DNA from 3 places in the Paenibacillus sp. FSL K6-0108 genome. Region 2 is predicted to be linked to each of the others. Evidence: riboswitches for the same ligand, from Rfam matches in the RefSeq annotation. Region 2 holds a riboswitch; each other region holds the start of a gene.
What was found. A riboswitch is a leader RNA that binds a small molecule or an ion and turns the genes downstream of it on or off. The one in region 2 is predicted to bind cyclic di-AMP.

Region 1: linked by a shared signal. The riboswitch ahead of MHB49_RS07960 (hypothetical protein) and the one ahead of MHB49_RS20585 (3D domain-containing protein) in region 2 are both predicted to bind cyclic di-AMP.
Region 3: linked by a shared signal. The riboswitch ahead of MHB49_RS00150 (3D domain-containing protein) and the one ahead of MHB49_RS20585 (3D domain-containing protein) in region 2 are both predicted to bind cyclic di-AMP.

What each region holds. Positions count from the first base shown of each region.
Region 1 covers NZ_CP150288.1:1,755,497-1,763,226, reverse strand. Annotated here, with positions in the region: gene MHB49_RS07970 (Nramp family divalent metal transporter) at 35-1,330, shown strand; gene MHB49_RS07965 (HAD family hydrolase) at 1,481-2,173, opposite strand; gene MHB49_RS07960 (hypothetical protein) at 2,336-2,734, opposite strand; cyclic di-AMP (ydaO/yuaA leader) riboswitch at 2,852-3,027, opposite strand; gene MHB49_RS07955 (glutathione peroxidase) at 3,394-3,870, shown strand; tRNA gene MHB49_RS07950 (tRNA-Leu) at 4,021-4,103, opposite strand; gene MHB49_RS07945 (urease accessory protein UreF) at 4,526-5,227, shown strand; gene MHB49_RS07940 (hypothetical protein) at 5,502-5,705, shown strand; gene MHB49_RS07935 (hypothetical protein) at 5,733-6,386, shown strand; gene urtE (urea ABC transporter ATP-binding subunit UrtE) at 6,412-7,107, opposite strand; gene urtD (urea ABC transporter ATP-binding protein UrtD) at 7,085-7,730, opposite strand, start outside.
Region 2 covers NZ_CP150288.1:4,581,174-4,588,903, forward strand. Annotated here, with positions in the region: gene MHB49_RS20555 (DUF4247 domain-containing protein) at 1-354, opposite strand, end outside; gene MHB49_RS20560 (DUF4178 domain-containing protein) at 366-872, opposite strand; gene MHB49_RS20565 (DUF350 domain-containing protein) at 896-1,297, opposite strand; gene MHB49_RS20570 (PspA/IM30 family protein) at 1,393-2,064, opposite strand; gene MHB49_RS20575 (hypothetical protein) at 2,194-2,538, opposite strand; gene MHB49_RS20580 (polysaccharide deacetylase family protein) at 2,692-3,480, shown strand; gene MHB49_RS20585 (3D domain-containing protein) at 3,613-4,266, opposite strand; cyclic di-AMP (ydaO/yuaA leader) riboswitch at 4,269-4,464, opposite strand; gene MHB49_RS20590 (amino acid ABC transporter ATP-binding protein) at 4,750-5,472, opposite strand; gene MHB49_RS20595 (ABC transporter substrate-binding protein/permease) at 5,459-6,916, opposite strand; gene MHB49_RS20600 (M20 family metallopeptidase) at 7,098-7,730, shown strand, end outside.
Region 3 covers NZ_CP150288.1:30,925-38,654, reverse strand. Annotated here, with positions in the region: gene ispE (4-(cytidine 5'-diphospho)-2-C-methyl-D-erythritol kinase) at 1-422, opposite strand, end outside; gene MHB49_RS00175 (small, acid-soluble spore protein, alpha/beta type) at 572-748, opposite strand; gene veg (biofilm formation stimulator Veg) at 998-1,273, opposite strand; gene yabG (sporulation peptidase YabG) at 1,427-2,323, opposite strand; gene rsmA (16S rRNA (adenine(1518)-N(6)/adenine(1519)-N(6))-dimethyltransferase RsmA) at 2,383-3,285, opposite strand; gene rnmV (ribonuclease M5) at 3,290-3,835, opposite strand; gene MHB49_RS00150 (3D domain-containing protein) at 3,991-5,175, opposite strand; cyclic di-AMP (ydaO/yuaA leader) riboswitch at 5,449-5,702, opposite strand; gene MHB49_RS00145 (TatD family hydrolase) at 5,944-6,714, opposite strand; gene MHB49_RS00140 (HD domain-containing protein) at 7,045-7,730, opposite strand, start outside.

The DNA of each region.
Region 1 (7,730 bases), 2.8 Mb from region 2:
CAATACTCCTTCAAATGAGCCATTGGCTGCAGGCATGGCCCCATCACTAGGGGAAGCCCATAGCTCCATGAAGGTGCCTAAGAACGCTGCTTGGTGGAAAAAATTCCTTGCTTTTGTTGGACCAGGTTATCTCGTTGCCGTTGGATATATGGATCCCGGGAACTGGGCAACGGATATTGCGGGTGGTTCACAATTCGGTTATACGTTATTGTCCGTAATTCTGATTTCGAACCTGATGGCTGTTGTATTGCAGTCTCTTGCTGGCAAGCTCGGGATTGTGACAGGACGGGATTTGGCGCAAGCCTGCCGCGAACGATTCAGCATGCCTGTTGTTATGGTGTTATGGATCTTGTGTGAGCTGGCGATTGCAGCTACCGACCTTGCCGAGGTTATTGGTTCAGCTATCGCACTCAAGTTGCTATTCAACATTCCCATGTTATATGGCGTCATTATTACCGCTGTCGATGTACTCGTCATTCTTTTGCTGCAAAATAAAGGCTTTCGTGCATTGGAATCGCTTGTTATCGTGCTGATGGCCACCATCGCCCTCTGCTTCGGGATTGACCTCTTTCTCGCCAAACCGGATATGGGTGGTGTCATGCATGGCTTTGTGCCCAGTGCCGAAATTTTGCAAAATCCAGCCATGCTCTACATCGCTATCGGCATTATCGGTGCAACCGTGATGCCCCACAATCTGTACCTGCATTCTTCCATCGTGCAGACTCGTCAAATTGAACAGACACCTCAAGGTAAAAAAGAAGCGATTCGGTATTCCACCATGGATTCAACCATCGCTTTGACGCTGGCTCTGTTCATCAATGCAGCCATCCTGATTGTGTCAGCCGCCGTGTTCCATAGTGCAGGCATGACCCAAGTTGCGGAAATTACAGATGCTTACCATCTGTTGACTCCTCTGCTGGGTACGACCATTGCAAGCATCCTGTTTGGTGTGGCTCTACTGGCTTCAGGTCAGAACTCCACACTCACCGGCACACTGTCCGGGCAGATTGTAATGGAAGGTTTCCTGAACATTCGTATTCCGGCGTGGCTTCGTCGACTGGTTACACGTCTGATCGCGATCATCCCGGCCGTTATCGTAACAGCTATTGCCGGAGAGCACGGAACAGAAGAACTTCTAATTCTGAGTCAGGTTGTGCTGTCGCTGCAGCTGCCCTTTGCGGTCATTCCGCTGGTCATGTTTACAAGTGACAAAAAAAGCATGGGGGCTTTTGCCAACAAGTTGTGGCTCAAAATTATCTCCTGGATCATTGCCGGAGTGATCGTTGTCCTGAATGTGTATCTGATTATCCAGACCATTCTGTTGTTCTAGTTTAAATGGAACTACACTGTATTTTGTCTAACTCAAAAAAGCTGATCAACTCAAGTAACGTATCCCTTGAGATGATCAGCCTTTTATATGTTTGAGCAGTTTGAGCAGCAGCCTAATCCATACGGATTAGCTCTTAATACGACTCTTCATTCAGTTGTCTGAATTTTGAGTAACCAATAACAATGGAAGAAGTTCCTCCAGTGATTCAATCGTCCAGTCTGGACGCTCTGCATCCGCAAGCTCAGGCTGAAACCTGCCATAACCCTGTAAAATCCGAATTGTGTGCATACCCAGCTTCTTGGCCGGAATAATATCATTATCAATCCGGTCGCCGATCATGACCGCTTCCTCGGGTTTACATCCCGCCTGTTTCAACGCTACTGCATACAATTCAGGGTCAGGCTTGGACACCCCTTCTTCAGCTGAACAGGCCAGCACATCCACATACTTGCGCAAGCCGTAGCTATTCAGCCTACTTTCCGTTCCCGGACTTTGATTGGCAATGATACCAATCTTATAGTGCTGCGACAACGTCTGGAGAACTGCCTCGGCGGACGGGAAGGGACGCTCAAGCTCTTTGCGGAACTTCAGCTTCTCCTGTATCTGTTCCCGGTGCCCCTCATCGCTGATAAGGGTACGAATAGCCAATTTCATCGGCCATTGCTCGTAATTTCGGTAGGAGGCAGCAAATAGTTCTCGCACCGTCTGCATCTCCACCTGATAACCAAGCGCACAAGCTTCACGAACGAACTGACCGATAATATCATCTACCGGCTCCCATTCGTCCACGAGTGTATCCCCCACATCAAAGAACAACCATTGTATTCCACGTACATCCGGCACGCTTATTCCTCCTCGTTAGCCACAGGAAATTATCCCTATTTCCCAAACCATAAAAAAGAAGACCCACCAACATGCATGAGTCTCCTCAAGTTTCCGTTTATATATGATTTCAATTATAACAGGCGGCTGACACTGGATCAATCACAGGAATAGTACTAGCCACTAGCCATTAAGCAGAAACCCCACTTCCCCATTCAAGGAATATACAATACGGTCTGCTCCCATTCCCCGATAGATCCCTTTGGGATGGCTTTGTTCCGTAATAACACACAAGGACTTGGATGTCCAGGAGCGGCAGATCTGCAAATATCGACAGGTCAGGTTTAAGCTATTTTCAAAAATAAAAACATTGCCGACACTGCCTTGAGGCAAAAACCATTTCTGAGCAGCAGCCGTGTTCATGCGAATGACATGCTCCACACCGATTCTCCGGAGTCTGCGCTCTTCCCCTGCACTATTGGTCAGAACGGCAAACGGCATTTTTTTGTACATCAGCAATTTGATAAATTTACGTCCTGCTTCATTAGGAGCAGTTACTAAGATCATCTCTTTATCCATCATTCGTTCCTCCCTTGGCGTGAAAAGACAACAAAAAAGAAGCGTGGGGGACCAAGGCCTCCCGGACGCTTCTTCAATAATCCATAGCAAAAAGACACTATGAACCAGCGTACGGCTTGTTGCCTCTCCCTTTAACGCTTACGAGGTTAGCTGACGGATTCGGGCGCGAGAGTCGCCCTATTTCCGGCTGTCACCGGAAAATTCACCCCATGGATGCCTACTGTTCTAAACAGTTCATCCTGTTGGTTCCCCCGTTTCCCACCCATGAATGAATGGAAACTCAGCGATTAAAACATCGTTCCTTTATTTTCAATAATCAGAGCGATATCATCGTTTGTTTCGTTTTTCATGTAAAATTTAATTTAATTGGAATTACGATATGAATCATACACCCGTGCCATATTGGTGTAAAGTCTGCGCAGATCAACGAATCGACGGATTTTTGCCATTTCACATCAATAATAGCGCTTACAACACATCCATTCTCTACCCATCTCTTCAAAGCTCTCTAATTCTCTCTTTAGCGCAATTTGAACAGTAAATCAGTCACAGATCATACATGTCAGGTCTAAATTGAGATAAAAAAACAATATTAATTTTGCAATATTTAATTGTAATAAATATAATAGAAGGTAGAAGAATATGAAATGGAGGCGATTTTCATGTCAGTCTACGACTACAAAGTAAACACCCTTCGCGGTCAGGAAGTCGAAATGTCCAACTATCGTGACAAAGTACTGCTTATCGTGAATACAGCAAGTCAATGCGGCCTCACACCTCAATTCAAAGGTCTGCAAGAACTCCAGGACAAATTTAAAGACTCCCCATTTGAAGTTCTTGGTTTTCCAAGCAACCAGTTTGCACAAGAAAAAGGTTCTTCTGACGATATTGCCGAGTTCTGTCAGATGAACTATGGTGTCAGCTTCCCAATGTTTGAGAAAATCGATGTGAATGGTTCAAGCGCTCATCCTCTCTTCCAGCATCTTACCAAAGAAGCACCGGGCGTACTCGGCTCCAAAGCCATCAAATGGAACTTCACCAAATTCCTTGTGGATCAGACCGGTCGTGTTGTGAAGCGGTATGCTCCCCAAACAACACCTGATAAAATTGAAGCAGACATCAAAGCATTGCTTAAATAACAAGTGAAGGCCATCCGACCCCGACAGACAGCATGAGCATGCATTCAGGGGAATGGGATGACCTTTTTTTGGTCGGACCCGTCTTTACTGTAAAAAACACAAAAAAAGAAGCTCCCCATACGGGAAGCTTCTTCTTAATCGTTCTTATGATGCGGTCGAGAGGACTCGAACCTCCACGGGTATACACCCACTACCCCCTCAAGATAGCGTGTCTGCCATTCCACCACGACCGCATGTCGTAAATAATCGGCAACAGAATTGATTATACCCGGTTCATGTTTAAAAGTAAAGCATTTTTATTAATATCATTTTAACTGCGCTTTTCCTCCCATAAATCGTATAATCTCGTCATTTTCTCCTACGAAGTGCATATGATTAAATTTGATCTCGTTTGTATATCCGATTAGGCTGATGACCCTACTTTCTTTATAATAACCACTCTTCATATCCTCTTAGTAGAACTTAACTTATAAAGTTATATAAAATAACATTAAATAGATTTTATATTTAAAAAACCAAGAAACTATTGACAAAAAGCGGATATTTATGTGAATATATATATCATATAATTCGGATTTACTAACATAAGTCGAACCAAAAAGGAGTATAAATGTTATTTAACATAACATTTAACGAACGTAGGAGGCGAAAGATTGTGAACCGTGGGAATAAGCTGCTCGATTACGTCAAACTGCTTGATTCCTCTATCCAGGTCGGAGGGTTTACCCATTCCTTTGGTATGGATGCCCATATCGCTGAAGGTACAATTCGAAGCGCTGAAGACCTCGAATCCTTCATGCGCTGTCAATTGCACCCCAGCATTGTGCGTCTGGAAGGTATGGCGATTAAAGGTATATACACCGCAGCAGATCATAATGACGCGTGGCGTACAGCCCTCATCGACAAACTCGTTCATGTCCAGCGCACCCCCGTGAACCTCAGAGAACATGCCTCCACCATGGGCAAACGACTGATTAAACTAGCTCGCGCACTCCACCCATGGATTGATTTTAGCCATCTGGAACAAACCCTGGCTAAGTATGAATCCGTTGGCTGCCTCTCCACCGTTCACGCCTGGATTAACCACCACCTCGAAATCCCTGTCGAGGAGGCGGTCCTTGGTTATCTGCATTCAGCCATGAGTGCTTGCATAACCGAAGCCTCCAAAGTGATACCTCTTAACACAGATACAACCCAGGACCTGTTGGTTCGCCTGGCCGCAGACCTGGAGCATGAATGGCATACCGTCAGCGCCTCCGCTGCGGATGGACTGGTACAACCAACCTCAATGTCCATGAAGACGTTATTTCCAAGCTTTCACATGCTTGGTGCAGGACTTCACGCTTACAGAGCCTAATCTCTATCCACCTTCCCTTCATAATCCCCCTCCTCCTACTGTGGAACATAAAAAACACGCCGCAACCTCATTGCCGGCGTGTTTTTTATGTCATTTATTTTGTCTTTTTAACGTATTTACGCCATTTAACATATTAAAATACACTTATTTACGTCTTTTTTAATTGTTAGATGACGCAAATACGTATATAATAAATTATACAGCTCGCATATCCATATATTTTACACCAAGAATAACCAGCTGAACACTACATTCCAACGAGGGGTGAACCCTTTTGAACAAAAAGAAACCTGTGACTCCTTTCGGATGGGCTATCAAACGACGACTAACCGAACTCCAGGTCGACCAAAAGACATTTTGTGAACAGTATGGCATTCCGCCATACCGTCTGTCTAATCTCATTCACGGCACACGCAAAGCAACCCGGTTCAGGAACCAGGTCGCTGACATTTTGGAAATTCCTGATGATTTAAGATAAGTTTTCTGCCAAGGAGGAGCTCATTTCATGAGATACTTAATATCCGATCTGGAGAGATTATCGTTCCAGTCCATGCAGCACCAGCTTATCATTGTTGACCATAACTGGATCATTCGCAGCTGCAACACCGCTTGGCAACAAGGACTTGGGCAGCTGCTTCCCAAACCAAGCGGAACAGACCTCTCCAGAACAGCATCTGAACCGTCTCATTACCTCCACCTTGTAGAGCGGTGGACATTACGCGAGGAGAAAGCAAAGAATGCGAAGATTGTTCAGGAGTTGAAACGTATCCCTGCACCTTTTAAAGACAGTTATACATACGACATCTCCGTTCAAACTATCCACAACGAACAGCGGTGGTTCCGCTTGGAACTCACCCCATTGATTCAGGCCGACCCATCCCTTCTGTCTGATCTCGCATTGATTGCACACACGGATGTTACCGAACAGAAGCAGACCGAACGCCAATTGAAAAAAGCCCTTTCCGAAGTGCGCACTTTGCGTGGACTGCTTCCCATTTGCGCTGTCTGCAAACAAATCAAGGATGAACAAGACAGCTGGAACTCGGTTGAGAGTTATCTGGAGAAGCACACCCATGCCGAATTCACCCATGATATCTGCCCAGATTGCATCCGAAGACTATATCCGAAGTACTCCAATATCCTGGACAAGCGCTCCTGAACTCATCCTACCCTCAGCAGCTGATCTACACAGACAGATGGTGCTCAAACTGCGACATATCCAGTTCTCGCGGTGTTCCTTGCAGTGCAATTGCTCCTTTGTCCATTACATAAATATAATCTGCAGCACCGCGCACAAAATCAATGCTTTGCTCCACCAGCAAGATGGAGATTTCACCCTTTGCCTTAATTCCCAAAATGACCTGCCGGATATCCTCTACGATCGAAGGCTGGATGCCTTCTGTCGGCTCATCCAGCAGCAATAATCCAGGCCGGGAAGCCAGCGCGCGGGCAAATGCCAACTGCTGTTGCTGCCCGCCACTTAGATCACCACCCTGTCGACCATACATCGTGGCAAGCACCGGAAACATCGCCAGCACATCCTCCGGGAACATCTTTACACCCGCTGCACTTGTCTCCAGACCCAGCAGCAAATTTTCCTTTACTGTAAGCTGAGGGAAGATTTCTCTCCCCTGCGGCACATATCCAATCCCCGACCTGGCCCGCTTGGCCGGATCGAGGGTGGATATTTCCTGACCTTTCCACCGAACACTTCCTTTGCGCGTTTTGAGAAGCCCCATCAACGTCTTCATCAAGGTGGTTTTCCCTACACCATTACGCCCCATCAGGCATACCACCTGACCTGGCTGAACATCCAGATTCACACCGCGCAGCACATTGCTTTCCCCATAACCGGACTCAATTCGTTGCAGCGACAGCATGGTCATCCCTCCTTTTGCCCAGGTACACTTCAGCCACTCTCGGATCTTCCTGCACTTCCACCATCGTACCTTCCTTTAGAAGCTTGCCTTCATGCATCACCGTCACTTTGGCTGCATACTCGCGAACAAATTCCATATCATGCTCCACTACCACAACAGACCTTTCTCGCGCAATCTCCTGCAGTAGTCGACCCGTCCTGTGTGTTTCTTCGTCCGTCATGCCCGCTGCCGGTTCATCCAGCAGCAATACACGGGGTTCCTGCAGGAGCAGCATACCAATCTCCAACCACTGCTTTTCCCCATGTGATAGCGCCCCCGCACGTGTATCCACACGGTCCTGCAGACCAATTTGGAGCGTAACCCGCTCCATGGCCGCACTAATTTTTGAATACCGCTGAATACCCAGAGCCTGTAAAGGAGAACGACGAGTCTCCGCAGCCAGCGCCAGGTTCTCCTGCACGGTCAGACCAGCAAAGATGGACGGAGCCTGGAATTTGCGCCCTACCCCTTTTCGAACAATCTGGTGTTCCTTCATACGTGTCAGATCCGTACCATCCGCCATCTTCACCGTACCGGACAAGGGCTTGGTTTTGCCGCAAATGACATCCAGCATTGTGGTTTTC
Region 2 (7,730 bases):
CGAATCATAATTCTGCCGAACATATTCCTTGGAATCCACCTCAACCAAAGTATCTTCCGCTTTATTCGGGTCTTGCTGCAAATGATAATACTGATCCTGATACACCAGGAACATCCGCTCTGTATTTTCCGCCGATATCTGGTCCGGTTTCCGCTGTTCAGATAATTCCCGAGCGACCTCTGGAACGGTACGATCGGCAGCTCGATACACATAGGATGTCGTGTTACCACTGCCGCTGACCGATTCAAGCGGATATGTGTCCTGAACCGAAGGTGCTCCGCACGCGGACAGCAGCGACATCACAAGGCTGAGGACAAGCATTAATTTTAATCCATGTGCCAAGCGCTTTTCCATTGGAACCTCTCCTAGCTCGAACGAATCACTTTGATATCCGCAGGAAGGATGGACTCACCCTCATACAACGTAAATCTTCTGTCTTGCCACTCCACACGTAAAAGCATGTGATCATCAGACTGATATTGCCATACTAATTGTTCCCCAGCCTGACCATAGGGTGTCCTGCCTGCAGTGGTTACCATTCCTCCGTATTCTTCCTCCAAATGATACGCACGTCCATCCAGATCCAGCAACGTTGGCACCTCGTCTGGTGCATCGAGACGACCATCAATTGGTGTATAGAGGGCATACCGGGTCATTTCCCGTTCTTCAATATGCAAATGTCGGATTGCCGTACCATCCTGCAACGTGAGGACAGCTGCATTCCGTGTTCGATGATGTACCCGTCCAACAACTTCATAGGTGACCAGCGATACCTCACAGATATCACCAGGTGCCAGCTGAAGCATTGTTTTCTCTACCTGGGGCGGTTCAGGTTTGGCTATTATTCCTTTAATCCGTTTCCACATACTCATGCCCATTACTCCTGTTCCTTATCTTATAAACAAGCTGCAATAATTAATGCGCCAACGATATGAAGTGCACCCGAGAACAATCCGTAACCCGTCTTACCCTGCTGTATTCCCGTATCCAGATCGAGGTTGGCCCATCTCCGAATCATAAAGTGAACCACACTCTCCAGAATCAGCAAAATGACAAAGGAAACAACGGATACAAGCAACGCTTCTCCAAGGTGACCCGCTGTCGATATGGAGGTCGCGAGTACATATCCCTGAGCAAACAGCTTCATAACCATACGTGTCGTAACGGCCATATTGCCAGCCTTCACTTCGGCAAAATCCTTATACTTTGTGAATAAAGAATCCACATACATCAAGACAAACAGCAAAACCGAACCCGATAACGTCCAGACCAGCATTGCCAAAATGTTCAAATCCATCTACATAGCCCCCACATTTCAACATGAACCGCAATTAAAAGCGAAGGAGAAACGCTGGTCTCTCCTCCGCTGGTGCCCCTGCTTGCTTACAAGGTTTAGTTCTTATTTTCGTATTGCTTCATCAATGCCGCCAGTTCATCCTCAACAGCCTGATCCTTGCCCAGCTTCTCGAACTCATCATCCAGCGATTTACCTTTGGACGACATCTCATTGCTGGCTTCGGCCTGAGCTTCCATCTGCATCATTTTCTCTTCCATACGCTTCATGCCGGCACTTGCTGTATCGGAGCTAAATCCGTTCAGCGCCTTGTTGATTTCGGTTTGGGCTTTTGCAGCGTTATAGCGCGCAACCAATGTTTCACGTTTGTTTTTCATTTGGGTCAATTGTTTGCGCATTTCGTCCAGCTTGCCACGAAGGTTATCGGCAGAAGCCTTGTTTTGGTCATAGCTTGTTTTGTATTCGGCCATCTTCTCTTCAGCCACTTTTTTCTCTTCCAGTGCCCGACGGGCCAAATCCATATTCTGTGCACGCGCTGCTGTATGTGCTTGCTCCTCACGTTTCTTCACGAGGGCTTCCTGTTCTTCAAACAGCTGCTTGAATTTCTTCTCAATGGCGATCTGTGCAGCTACAGCTTTCTCCGCATCTTCAAGATCTTCCTGCATATCCCGGATGTATTGATCCGTCATTTTGATCGGATCTTCTGCCTTGTCAATAATGGAGTTAATGTTAGACATTGTTAAATCGCGTAATCGTTTGAAAATGGACATTATGGTATTCCTCCTAGTCGATAGTTCATCCTTGTATATAATCATACATACGTGGCAGTGTTCTACTCGTTTCAATTTTAACAAAAAAAATTATAAAAAACGATTTAAGCCTACTTAACGCAAATTAAACTATTGAATCAGTCGACCCGTTTGGAACAACTCCTCATCAAGCAGCTTCTCTGAAGTCTGCACAATCTCATCAATCTGCATCCGCGTAATGGCATCAAAGTGAATTCCCATGATTACTGTTACCGTTACCTTCAAATGCAAGGCAGCCCTGCGTGCGAGTCTCTCACACAGTTCTTGCTCTTTATGCCCTGGAATATGCACCGTAGCCCCATTCACCCGTTCACGATCCGGATAAAATGTCGCTACTGCCCCAATATGTGATCTTCCTCCAGTTATCATAAAAACTTTATCTTCTCCAGCCTCAATCACCTGTAAACGAACGGAATTTAAGTTGTATGTACTCATCCTGCTCCACCTGTCCTTTTGATATGTAATATATATGGTGGAATTATGGCTCCGATTTGATGAGTCAGCAATGAAACATCTCACATCATGCATAAATACGGAAAGACGCGGGCATACCAAAGAGAACGCAATTTGGGAAAAGGAGGCACTAACATGCGTATACGCCTCATCATGTTATCCATCATGGTCATGCTTCTGGGAGGAAGTTACGCTCCTGCTCAATTATGGGCTTATTCAAGCCCTCAAACCGAACCTGCTTCGAAGTCTAATTCTTCCGACGAGGAACAGCTGACACTGGGACAGCTCAGACAGAAATATGCGGATACATTTAAAACCAATGGTCCCTCAACAAAAAAGGTCGCACTGACTTTTGATGACGTACCTGATCCTCGGTTCACCCCGCAGGTACTGGATATTTTAAAAAAATATAAGGTACGGGCTACGTTTTTCATTGTGGGACATCGCGCTGAGAAACATCCGGATTTGGTGAAACGCATGGTGAAGGAAGGGCACATTGTTGGCAATCACAGCTACAATCACCCGGAATTCAGTAAGCTGTCCATGAATGCATTTCGCAAACAGATCTTACATACCGGGGATATTATTCGTAATCTGGCGGGTTACACACCCAAAATGATTCGTCCACCCTATGGCGATATTAACGAGCAGCAGCTGCAATGGGCGGCCAAACAACATTACAGCATCGTGAACTGGAACGTCGATTCTCTGGACTGGAAGGGCCTCTCCAAAGAAGAAGTTAAAAAAAACATCCTCTCGGCTGTTAAACCAGGTTCCATTGTTCTGCAGCATGCAGGGGGCGGTGTCGGCTCGAAGCTGAGTGGCTCTATCGAGGCGTTGCCTGAAGTCATCGAAGAATTGCGAAACCGCGGGTACGAGCTGGTAACTTTGGACGAAATGCTGGAACTGCCAAAGGGTAAATAGAATCAGATGCCAGAATGCGGATATTAAAAAGGGGGTTCTTCAATCACATAATCATGATTGGAGAACACCCTTTTGTGTTTAATTTAGATTTAATTGGAGTCACTTATGATAATGTGCAGCTCCATTTTAATTTTATTTCAAAATGTAAAGTTCAACATCCTGAATACCAAATGTGCTCACAGATTGCTTGCTGCCAGGAATAAAGATATCGATCTTGTGACCTTTAATGGCGCTGCCCACATCACGGGCCGTAGCGACAAATGCCTGCTTTGGCAGTCCTGGATGTGTATGACCAGTCACAAGTACCTTTGTACCCAATGGAATGATACTTGGGTCTACCGCAATGGTACCCAATTCAAGCGGATTACCGAAGTAATCCACAGCACCCCATCCTCCATTTTCGGAAGCATCAGAAGAGTATGCTGTTGCCTTTACATCGACAGTTTTGCTGTAATCAAACGTTTTTCCCCATGCCTGTACAACCTTGCTATCCGAATTTACATCAAGACTTGCGGCGGTTACCGTTTTAGCTGCAGCAGAAGCTGTATTCGTTGTTTTACCTGGAATCGTAATTTTCAAACCACCATAAATGTTGTAAGCAGAAATGTCATTGTTAGCTTTAATAAGTGCGTTAAGCCCGACTCCATATTGTTTGGATAAGGTGTAGAAGGTATCCCCTTCTTTGGCCACATGAACTGAATCGGCATGAGCCGGAACGGCCTGAATGAGCATTGCTGCTGTCAGCAAAGCTGTTGCTGTTTTGGCTATACGTTTCTTGTTAATCATGGTCTTCCTCCCTCATTATGCCTGCGAAGTTAGTTGTCGGATTCGGATGGAGGAAACCACCCTATAGGTTCAATTACATTAAAAATTATGTAGCCCTAATTCACCCCAAGCCGTGTGCAAATGATTCTTCCCCAAGCACACTCTGCATCGTTACATCCCCCACACTCCCAACTCCGGAAGTTTCGGCAGGAACAAATATATCACAATTTTGTAACCAAGAGTCGTAGTAAATGTTACCATCTGGCTAATTCATTTCAAATTTAGGCTGAATTTAAGCGGTTTTTTTCAAAAAAATGTCTATTTAAGCTTATATCGTTGATGACAGAAACGTTACTTTTTATGTAAATCTGTGCGTATCCTTACATAACAAAACCATCCCTGCCGACGGGCTGTCGACAGGGATGGTTGAGGGGATGAAATTCTCATCCAAAGTACAGATTTTGCAATTTCATCCTGATCTTCATCCTTAATAACTCGGATGTATTAGAGCACTTTAGCGAGGAAGTCACGTGTACGTGCATGCTTGGGCTCACCGAACACTTCAGCAGGCGTTCCTTCCTCTACAATAACCCCGCCATCCATAAACAGGATGCGGTCACCCACTTCGCGTGCGAAGCCCATCTCATGCGTTACAATTACCATGGTCATTCCGCCCTCTGCAAGCCGCTTCATGACATCCAGTACTTCGCCGACCATTTCAGGGTCCAGTGCAGAGGTAGGCTCGTCAAACAGCATGACATGCGGCTGCATCGCAAGAGCTCTTGCAATAGCGATCCGTTGTTTTTGTCCGCCGGACAGCTGATTTGGATAGGCGTCTTTTTTGTCAGAGAGGCCAACCGTCTTGAGCAAATCTGCACAGATTTGTTCCGCTTCGTGTGCAGGCTGTTTCTTCACTTTAATCGGAGCAATCGTAATGTTCTGCTGCACCGTTTTGTGCGGAAACAGATTGAAATGCTGGAATACCATCCCCATTTTTTCACGAGTTTCATTAATGTTATGTTTCGGGTCAGTGATCGAAACTCCCTCAAAGTTAATCTCACCGGAAGTAGGCTGTTCCAGTAAGTTCAGACAACGCAAAAAGGTACTTTTCCCCGATCCGGACGGACCGATGACCACGACAACCTCGCCTTTTCCAATCGTTACGTTAATGCCTTTGAGCACTTCGTTCTTATCATAGGATTTATATAATTGTCTAACGTCTATCACTTGCACCCAACTTCCTTTCCAGTCGACCCAGCAGTTTGGACAAAATGAACGTCAGCACAAAGTAGATGGCTGCCGCAATCAGGAATGGATTCATCCCTTGATACGTAATATTTTTGACCACACTTGCCTGGTACATAATGTCCACCATACCGATAACCGAGATAATGGAGGATTCCTTGATAATGGTCACGAACTCATTACCGATCGCCGGCAACACCGCTTTGAACGCCTGTGGGAGCACGATGAAACGCATGGCCGCACCTCTTCCCATCCCCAGTGAACGAGCTGCTTCCAGTTGGCCGCGATCCACACCCTGTATACCAGCGCGGAAAATCTCGGCAAGATAGGCACCACTATTAATGGACAGTGTTATAATCCCCGCCTGAAGAGCCGAGAAATTAATCCCAAAAGTCAATGAAACACCGTAATAGATAATCATCAATTGCACCAGCATGGGCGTACCACGAATGACCTCAACATAAGCTGTTCCGATCCAGCGCAAAATGGCGATGTCATGCAGACGGAACAGACAGATGATCAAACCGATAATGACCCCGAAGATTACACCCAGTGCAGACAGTAAGAGGGTGTAGCCCACACCTGTTGCATAGAAGCTTTTGTACTGCCAGAATACTTCGAAAATGTTTTGTTTACTCTTCTCTGCCATCAACTGGCTTGCTTCAGTGACCATCTGATCGATTTTATTTTCGCTTTTCAGACGTTTGAGCGTTCCGTTCACTGCATTCAGCAATTCTGTATTGCCCTTACGAATCCCGATTGCCGCTTCGGCCTGCTCTTCATCCGGAATAGCCGGAGCTAGTCCAATAATATCATCGAGATAACCGGCAGCTACCGTATCTTCAACGATCGCAGCATTTACACGATTGGTTTGCAATTGCAGCACGATATCGGATATTTTATCCAGTGCTGTCAGTTTTGCCCCTGGGATTCCCTGACCAATCGTTTCCTGAATGGAGCCTTTTTGTACTCCAATTTTTTCATTCTCCAGATCAGCCATGGTTGGATATTTATCTTTATCCGCATTGCGAATCATGATGACTTGCTTTGATTTATAATAGGTATCGGAGAAGTCGATGCTTTGTTTACGTTCATCCGTTGGTGTCATACCCGAGATGACCATATCCACACGACCACTCTGCAACGCAGGAAGAAGTCCGTCAAAACCCATATCCTCTATTACAAGTTCTGCGCCAAGATCGGCAGCAATTTCTTTAGCAATCGAAATATCAAATCCGACGATTTGGTCTTTACCATCAATGACTTTATGGAATTCATATGGTGCAAAATCGGCACTTGTACCGAGCACCAGCTTTTTACTGCCTGAATTGCCTGTAGTTCCCGTTGCCAACGCAACAGGAGCAACCGTAGTTAGCAATACCACAAAAGCTAGCAGCATCATGGTGTAACGACTAATCAATTTCAACCCTGTTCTCCCCTTATAATACTTTGTATGCTTTCTGTTGTTGATGCCTGAGTCATTATAAAGTAGAATGCATGATTATGCAATGCATTTCGACATTACAAATCCTGACTAGTTTCTGAAAAATAACCGCAACTATGATATAATTATTGAATTATTTTCATTTTTGCTTAAGGAGTCCACCATGACATATACCAAAACACAAATTTTAACTGTAATTGATCAATATGCTTCCCGTTTTAAAGAGATTTCATCATACATTGGTGCGAATCCCGAACTTGGGAATGAAGAATACCTTGCTTCTGCACGGTTAAAAGAAGAACTCGCCTACCATGGTTTTTCCGTAGAAGCTCCTGTTCTTGGCTTGGAGACCGCATTCATTGGTACGTATGCTGCATCCAAGCCAGGCCCGACGATTGCCCTGTTATGTGAATATGATGCACTACCAGAAATCGGTCATGCTTGTGGGCACCATCTGATCTGCATGATGAGCCTCGGAGCTGCGGTAGGTCTGAAGTCCATACTCAATGAAGTGGGCGGAACATTGAAAGTGTTTGGTACACCGGCGGAAGAAACGCGTGGCGCCAAAGTGCCTATGGCTGAAGCGGGTTTATTCGATGACTGTGATATCGCACTGATGGCGCACCCGTATTACGCGTATGAGAAATCTGGCAGCTCCCTGGCTATTGATGCCGTACAATTTGAATTCCATGGGAAATCTTCGCATGCTGCCGCAAGTCCACATGAAGGCATCAATGCCCTGGATGCGGTTATCCAGACGTTTAATGGTATTAATGCGTTCCGTCAACAAGTGAAA
Region 3 (7,730 bases), 3.0 Mb from region 2:
ATGCAGAAAGGCACATCCGATCCAAGTTCAGCTCCGAGCTCCTGCAGCTCTTGATCCGGGATGTTAAGACGCCAGAGGCGATTCAATCCACGCAGGGTTGCCGCTGCGTCACTGCTGCCACCAGCAAGTCCGGCAGCAACCGGTATTTTTTTGTCCAGATGTATATGAACCCCGGTTTTCACGTCATACCGTTCTTTAATAAGCCTGGCTGCCTGAAAAGCCAGGTTCTTCTCATCCAGGGGAATATATCCCGCCTGACTGGAGATAAAGATCGTATCACGAGGCAGTTCAGACATTTCCAGTCGATCGGCAAGATCCACCATCGTCATGATCATCTCAACTTCATGAAATCCATCTCTTCTTTTATGTAAAACGTCCAGCATCAAATTAATTTTAGCAGGCGCTTTTTCGTAAATTTTCAAGGCGTTCACCCGTCCTCACCTTTTCCCTAAGACAACTTAACATATTATATCAAAATGGGGCTGTCAAGTCATTTCTATTCCGCATCCATGGGGAAAAAGCGAGGTCATTCCTGCCGGATTGCCCCGCTCTCCAAACCGATTGAACCGGATTACGATTTACGTGCCGCTTCTTCCGCCATTTGAATGGCCCGTTTCACCATATTGCCCGCATCCTTCGCTTTAATCCCGCCCCAACCTTCTTGTTGGACGGTATCATAGAACCCCAGGTCTTTTGCCAGTTCATTCTTGAGTTCATCCGACATTACACTTCTTCTTCTCCGGCTCATGGATCATCCTCCTCCAAATAATTCATTTACGATAAGTCCATTCGTTTCCGGGACTATTTGCCCTCAGGCCAAGTACATTTCTTTGAGCTGCTTAAGAAAATGTCTTGAACCTGTCCAAATAGTATGCCGCTTCTTCCCCAGACTCATTCCTGATCCTATATGGCTTCCAATAAATCGGTGTGATTATTTGTTTCTGAAAATAAAAAAAGCGATCTGCCCAATGGGGGCAAAATCGCCGTAAATCGATACTTACGTCTCCATATAGGAGCTATGCGTCTGGCTGCCTGGATCAAATACCATGACTTCCACCGATTCCGTAAGTATATCAGCATAACTGTAGGATACTCGCTTGAACGTTTCTTGCTCCTCATCAAGCTTGACAATAAAAACAGAAGGGTACGTTTCTTCCAATACACCTGTACGCTCAATGGTCTTACGGCGGCCACCATTAGCCCGCAGCATAATTTTCTGACCAATATGTGCATCGAGATTGCGTTTGATATCCAATAGCGTATTTTTAGCCATTGTCGACGACCACCTCTTTTCTTGTCCATTATACCGGATTTTACAGTCATTGTCAAATCAAAACTAATTATTATATCAGCATCAAAAAGTTGTTGTCAATGAATTTTTTTGCAAACAAAAAAAGCCCCTAGATGGGACTTTCTTCTGCCATCATCAGACGGCTGATGGATTCACTTTTAACGTGGATAAATCATTCAACCCGGGCAGTCCTACCCGGTAACTTCCTCGTGTCTCTACACCGCCCACACCCTGACTGCCACTGATCGTATTATGCAGAACGTCATTCATGTTCACCGTTTCCCGCACCGACGTGAAGGCTGCCTTGGCTGCCACGTAGACCGGGTCCAGGGCATGAATGAGGATTCTGCCTGGTGAGCTCGCAAAGTTGGCTCCGGCCCGCAACAAAGCCTCAAAGTGGGACTGACACGCCCCAGCTACAATCGTGAGTGCATCGAGATGGCGTTCATATTGTCTAGCCACCTGAATAGCGGATACAAAGTTCTGTGAATTCTTGTAACTTCCCAGACTATATAAGTCATAAGGCTGACGAGTCTTGAGTACCCCGTCATGGCCAGTAATGACAACAATATCTGGACGCACTTTGGGCAGCAGACGATATAAAGTGTCCGCCATCGCAGACTCATGTACATATTGCCCCTCCGCCGGGACGCGAAGCTGTTCATAAAGGTTCATGCTTTTTTTAAGATAATTGGGGTCACCATCCAAGTGCAGCACTTTACCAGGCATCTCGAAATAAGCCGGGTCTTGTTGAACTGACCATTCCTGAACTATACCTTCACGATTGCGCTCTGCCTGTTCCATTCGATTCTGCTGCAGGCGTGAGAGCGTCTGATGAGCCTTCACATGAGCCTGCCGCGTCTTGGCACTCTGCGGTTCATAAGGAACCTGTATCAAATCGTCAACAGGGGAATCGGCTAACAGCCGGAACTCGGTCCCTTTAATAATGGCACCGTCCGATTGGAGGCCTTCCACCCGGAAAGTCACATCTCCACCGTATGACTTTCGAACGACCAAGTCTCCGATATTCATCAACATAATCACCTCTACCCCATCGTATGGGCAGAAACCCGGATTGGTTCATCCGAATTTTACAATGGTGCACGTACCCCGGCTTCCCACATGACGGTACTGAGCGTAGCATACTCCTGCAGACTCAACGTTTCTCCTCGTCTCGAAGGCTGAATACCCGCCTGCTCCAGCAGCTGATCAGCCTGTTCTCTATTCTCTTTCGTGAAGAAACGGGCTTTCAGGTTATTGGAGATTGTTTTTCTGCGCTGAGCAAATGAAGCCTGTACCACTTCGAAGAAATGTGCCTCGTTCGGTATTTCAACCGGCGGTTGCTCACGCACCTTTAACTTGATTACAGCCGATTCCACATTAGGTTGCGGAATAAAGACCGTAGGTGGCACGATACAGACCAATTCCGGCATACTGTAGTACTGAACCGCGATACTCAGACTACCATAGTCCTTAGATCCTGGTGCAGCAGCCATCCGTTCAGCCACTTCCTTTTGAATCATGACCACAATGCTGTCCACAGGCAGCTTCTCTTCAAGCAGCTTCATCATGATTGGCGTCGTTACATAATAAGGAAGATTAGCTACAACACTCACTTTATCTACTGTTCCAAAATCCGTACGGAACAGCTCAGCCAGATCCAGCTTCAACACATCCCCATGATGCACACGAACATTCGGATAAGGCTGCATTACTTCACCCAGAATCGGCAACAGCCGCTGATCAATCTCTACAGCTGTTACGGGTCCGGCTACCCGAGCCAGACGTTCTGTGAGTGCTCCAATACCTGGTCCAATCTCAAGAGCGCCCTTGGACGCGTCCAGATCAGCTGCAGTTACAATTTTGTTCAATATATTTTGATCGATCAGAAAGTTCTGACCCAAGCTCTTCTTGAATGAAAATCCGTGTCTTTGAATAATTTCTTTGGTTCGTTTGGGTGTTGCAATCTCTATGGTTTCTTCCATGTCTTTCATACGCTCACAATCCTTCACGTTCAATTTGCGATAATGCCTCGGAGAACTCTTCCCGGGTAATCTGGAATACACTTAACCGCTTATGGAACTGCTTGCCGTTGCAATATCCTATGCCCAGCAGATTACCCATCTCCATACGACGTGCAGCAGCCTGTGGGTGCACAATCAGTCCCGCCGCAATCAGATCCTCCCAATCGATCAGACTGGGTGCACCTTCATATGACGTGTGTACGCGTGCCAATGCATGACGAATCGCCTCCGGTGAGGCGTTCTCCACTCCAATGTCGCCTTTGCGCGTTGCATCTGCCTCCGGAATGAAAGCATGCTTGCAACCAGGTACTTTATTGGCAATGATTTTACGAATACGTTCACCAGCATGATCCGGGTCTGTCAGTACAATAACACCACGTCTCTCTTGAGCAAGTGCAATCCGCTTTAGAATGCGCTGGTTGATAGCAGAACCACCAGTCTCAATCGTATCTGCTTGAACTGCACGTCGAATAGCTACAGTGTCGTCACGGCCTTCCACCACGATCACTTCTTTTATCATGTTCCATTTCTTCCTTTCTAACGCAAAAAGAAGAGGAATATCCTCTTCTCTGCCAAACGGCGGGGGAGACTGAAATCAGACCCCTCCGCCGCATATTCCGCATGAATCTTTCATGCACCTATTTTATAGCATTCCCATTTCAAAGTAAAACGATTTTAGTTCGCTTCCGGCTTCACCGGTCCGATTACATATACCGTCTTGCCTTTCTTCCGTCCGAAGTTCAGAGCATGCTTCACACTATCATAATACACATCAATTTTGTTGCCTTTAATGGCACCACCTGTGTCTTCCGCACGACGGAAGCCAAGGCCCTCGATATACACCCACCAGCCAATTGGAATGACTTTGGGATCAACTGCAATGGTACGTCCCTCGGTTACCCGAGTACCTGATGCTGTTTTTGTGCCGATACCGGGCTCTTCAGAAGAGTAAGCCGTCATGGATACATTTTTTAATACTTTTGAATATTTAAAAGAATTGCCTGATACAGTAATCACTTTGCTGCCCGATGCAGCGGTTTTCTTCGAGTTCGAGGTTGTTGCTGTTTTTGTCGTGGAAGTCTGCGCCGATACCGTCTGAATCACCGGCTCTTTCACAACAGGTTTGGCTTTGGTGCCAACGGCGATCACTTTATCAACACGATTCGTTGCGATCGATTTGCCCACCATTTTTTTGGAGACCAACTCTCCATCCTGAAATACCTTTTCGATATGCTGTACAAGTGTACCTTCTTTACCGCTCACAATGACACGATTGTCGCCCTTGTACAAGCTAGGGTCAGCCGTTTTGACCACTTTATAAGCGATGGGCTGTTCTACCTCTACCGTACGCTTTGTTACCCGCACTACGCGGATTTTCATATCCGCTTTGATGGTCGTTTCCAGCGCAGGATATACTTTGTCTTCACTTGCAACCTGAATACCTGATTTTTTAATCGCATCTTTTACCGATGAATCGGTTGTATACAGTGTCTTGGTGTCTCCGTCTGCCGTGATATTAACTGGAACGGCCCGCTCAATAACGATGCGGTCCCCATCTGTGATAGCCCCATTCAAGGGCATGGATACCTGATCGTGAGGGCTGACTGTGATTGACTGCTCCTCCAACATTTCCTGAAGCATTCCTGTACGAGTCTCTACCGCCTGAGCTTTGCCATCAATAACCAGTGAAATTTGTTTCCCGGCCTGACCGTAAACGACTAACAAGATCATGATTGTAAGCGCAATTGAGAAAATCGCGATCAATGCCATTTGACGCAAGTTCTCATGCTTCCACCGCAACGCGAAAGACTTACTGGATGATCGTGACTCATGGGTCTCTTCTGGTTGGAATGTGCCCACTTCTCCGTCCTCCTTCATAGCCTCGCCGTCTAAAGTAATGCATGATGTCTTTGACGCGACTATACCAAATTTTCTACAGAACACAGATCGGACCAACATAATCCGGTTCTGCACCATGAATCAATCTTCGCAACATGATGTCATCCTCCTGAATACTTACCGTATGATGACCGTTTTTCTTTTATTCAAAAACAAAAAAGCCAAAGAAAGAGTTTAAGAGGAACTCTTTCGTGGCTTCCGAATGATTCTGAATATCGGAAATTCATGCACGAGGTTGCCTCTCTTTTTCCGCTTGCGAGGTTAGCTGTCGGGTTCGGGCGAAAGAGAGCCGCCCTATCTCCGGTCACCCGCTCATGGCGGACGCCCTTGAATTCACCCCGAGACCCAAAGAAGAAATCAAATACGGCTTCGCAGATTCATACGCTGCTTTTGGGTCAGCGCATGTTGCGCATCGGCTGCAATCACCGATGTTTAAGCCCTATTGGTTCCCCCGCTCTCCGTTAACGGAGACTCAGCGAGACTGATTCATGAAAGTAATGTTGTATCATCGGAAAGTGTCCCTTTGTTCATCCCCCGAACATCTGTCCAATTTTCCGCACAACAATTCACTGAAAAGATGATATCCTGTTTCCATGCATGTTGTAAAGCGTTGTTCAAGTACGTTTTTCTAAATATTTGGTTAAAATATTGTAATATTCTTGATTTATTTGGATCAAAAAGCAAATTAACTCCGCCTAACTCACTTTTTCACCTGTTTTGCTCGATATTTTAACGAATCCCAAATCGTTCCATGGCATTTTTGGTCGTTATTGCTGCAATTTCCTCTACCGAAATGCCTTTAATTTCCGCAGCTGCTTCTGCAACCAGACGTACATGCGCTGTCTCATTTCGTTTTCCACGATAAGGATGTGGTGTCAAATAAGGAGAGTCTGTCTCGATGAAGAATCGGTCCATCGGAACCTTCTCAAGTACCTCTTTGGGCTGCTTCGCATTTTTGAACGTGATTGGTCCTCCGAAGGAAAGATGGAAGCCCAAATCCAGGCACATTTTTGCCGTTTCCCAGCTGCCAGAGAACGAATGCATAACACCGCCTACTTCTCCTGCTTTCTCTTCACGCAGAATCTTTACAATATCCTCATGCGCATCCCGGTTATGAATGACAATCGGCATATTCAACTCACGGGCCAGTCCGATCTGTTGTCGTAATACGCGATGCTGTACTTCTTTCGGTGAGGTGTCCCAGTAATAGTCTAGACCAATTTCACCGATGGCTACCACTTTTTCATGCTTGCATAAAGATGCAATCCATTCCAAATCATCCTCCTGCATTGTAATTGCATCCACTGGGTGCCAACCTACTGCTGCATATATAAAATCATAGGTTTCAGCCAGCTTCATCGTCGTTGGAATAGTCTCCCGGTTAAAGCCCACGTTAATCATGCGACCAACACCTGCATCCACAGCACGCTGGATCATTTCCTCGCGGTCCTCGTCGAATTGTGGCGCATCCAAATGTGTATGTGTGTCGAACAACATCATGCTGTATTTCTCCCTTCATGTCGAATAAACGACCATCTCTTTTTAATCCATCCTGTACATCTTAATCAGAACATAAATATCACTAAAATTGGATCATGTTTTTTTACATTTCGTTCCACTTATTTATTGAGCACAACATGTAGAACGAACAAGTTCTTTCATATCTATATGTGCTTATTTTTAGCAGATCAGGTTGTATTCTAATTGCTCTGATTACAAAATTATGTCGATCTACATGTACTCTCCATTAAAGCAGATTACTGTATCATGAAAAATAGCTCTTTTCGAAAGCTTTTTGCATCATGATTATTGAACAGCATTGCACATCATTTAGTGTGAGAAATAGGGGCGTATACGGGACGGTAACTCATGAACAATCGCATCCACCTTATTTTGCGGATAATACAAATGATGCTTTCCGCGATGAAGACCGCTGATTGAACGGACAATGTCGGACACTTCTGACAACTCATGTAACTTGTCTTGTCGATCAAGCAGCAAAATCTGCTTGTCCGTGGATTCATCCGGACGAAACACATCATACGGATTATCCGATGGAAAATCAATTTCCAGATCATACTCGGGGTTGAGACCTGCTGCATTGAAGGCTTCCCGAATCTCTTCAATCAGGCTTACGTCGATCTGTTCAATCTCTACATACTTGTATAACTTGCGATCGATAAAACGTTCGCATAACTCACTTAGAACAGCATCGTCCTCTTTTCGCCACTGCATAAATGCCGTCTGAATCAAAGCTTCGTCCAGTTGCAAATATTCATCCACCGACAGATCCCCACGGAATAACTGGGGCAGTGGATCGATCATGAATCGGAATTGGAAACCTTGCTTTATGAGACTTTTCGCCCGCTTAAATATTTGCCGCAATATAATTTCCGAACTTCGGGTAACCGGATGAAAGTAAATTTGCCAGTACATCTGGTACCTGGACATCAAGTAATCCTCCACGGCGTGCATGCCCGACTCCTTTACCACGATTCGTCCGTGATATGGACGCA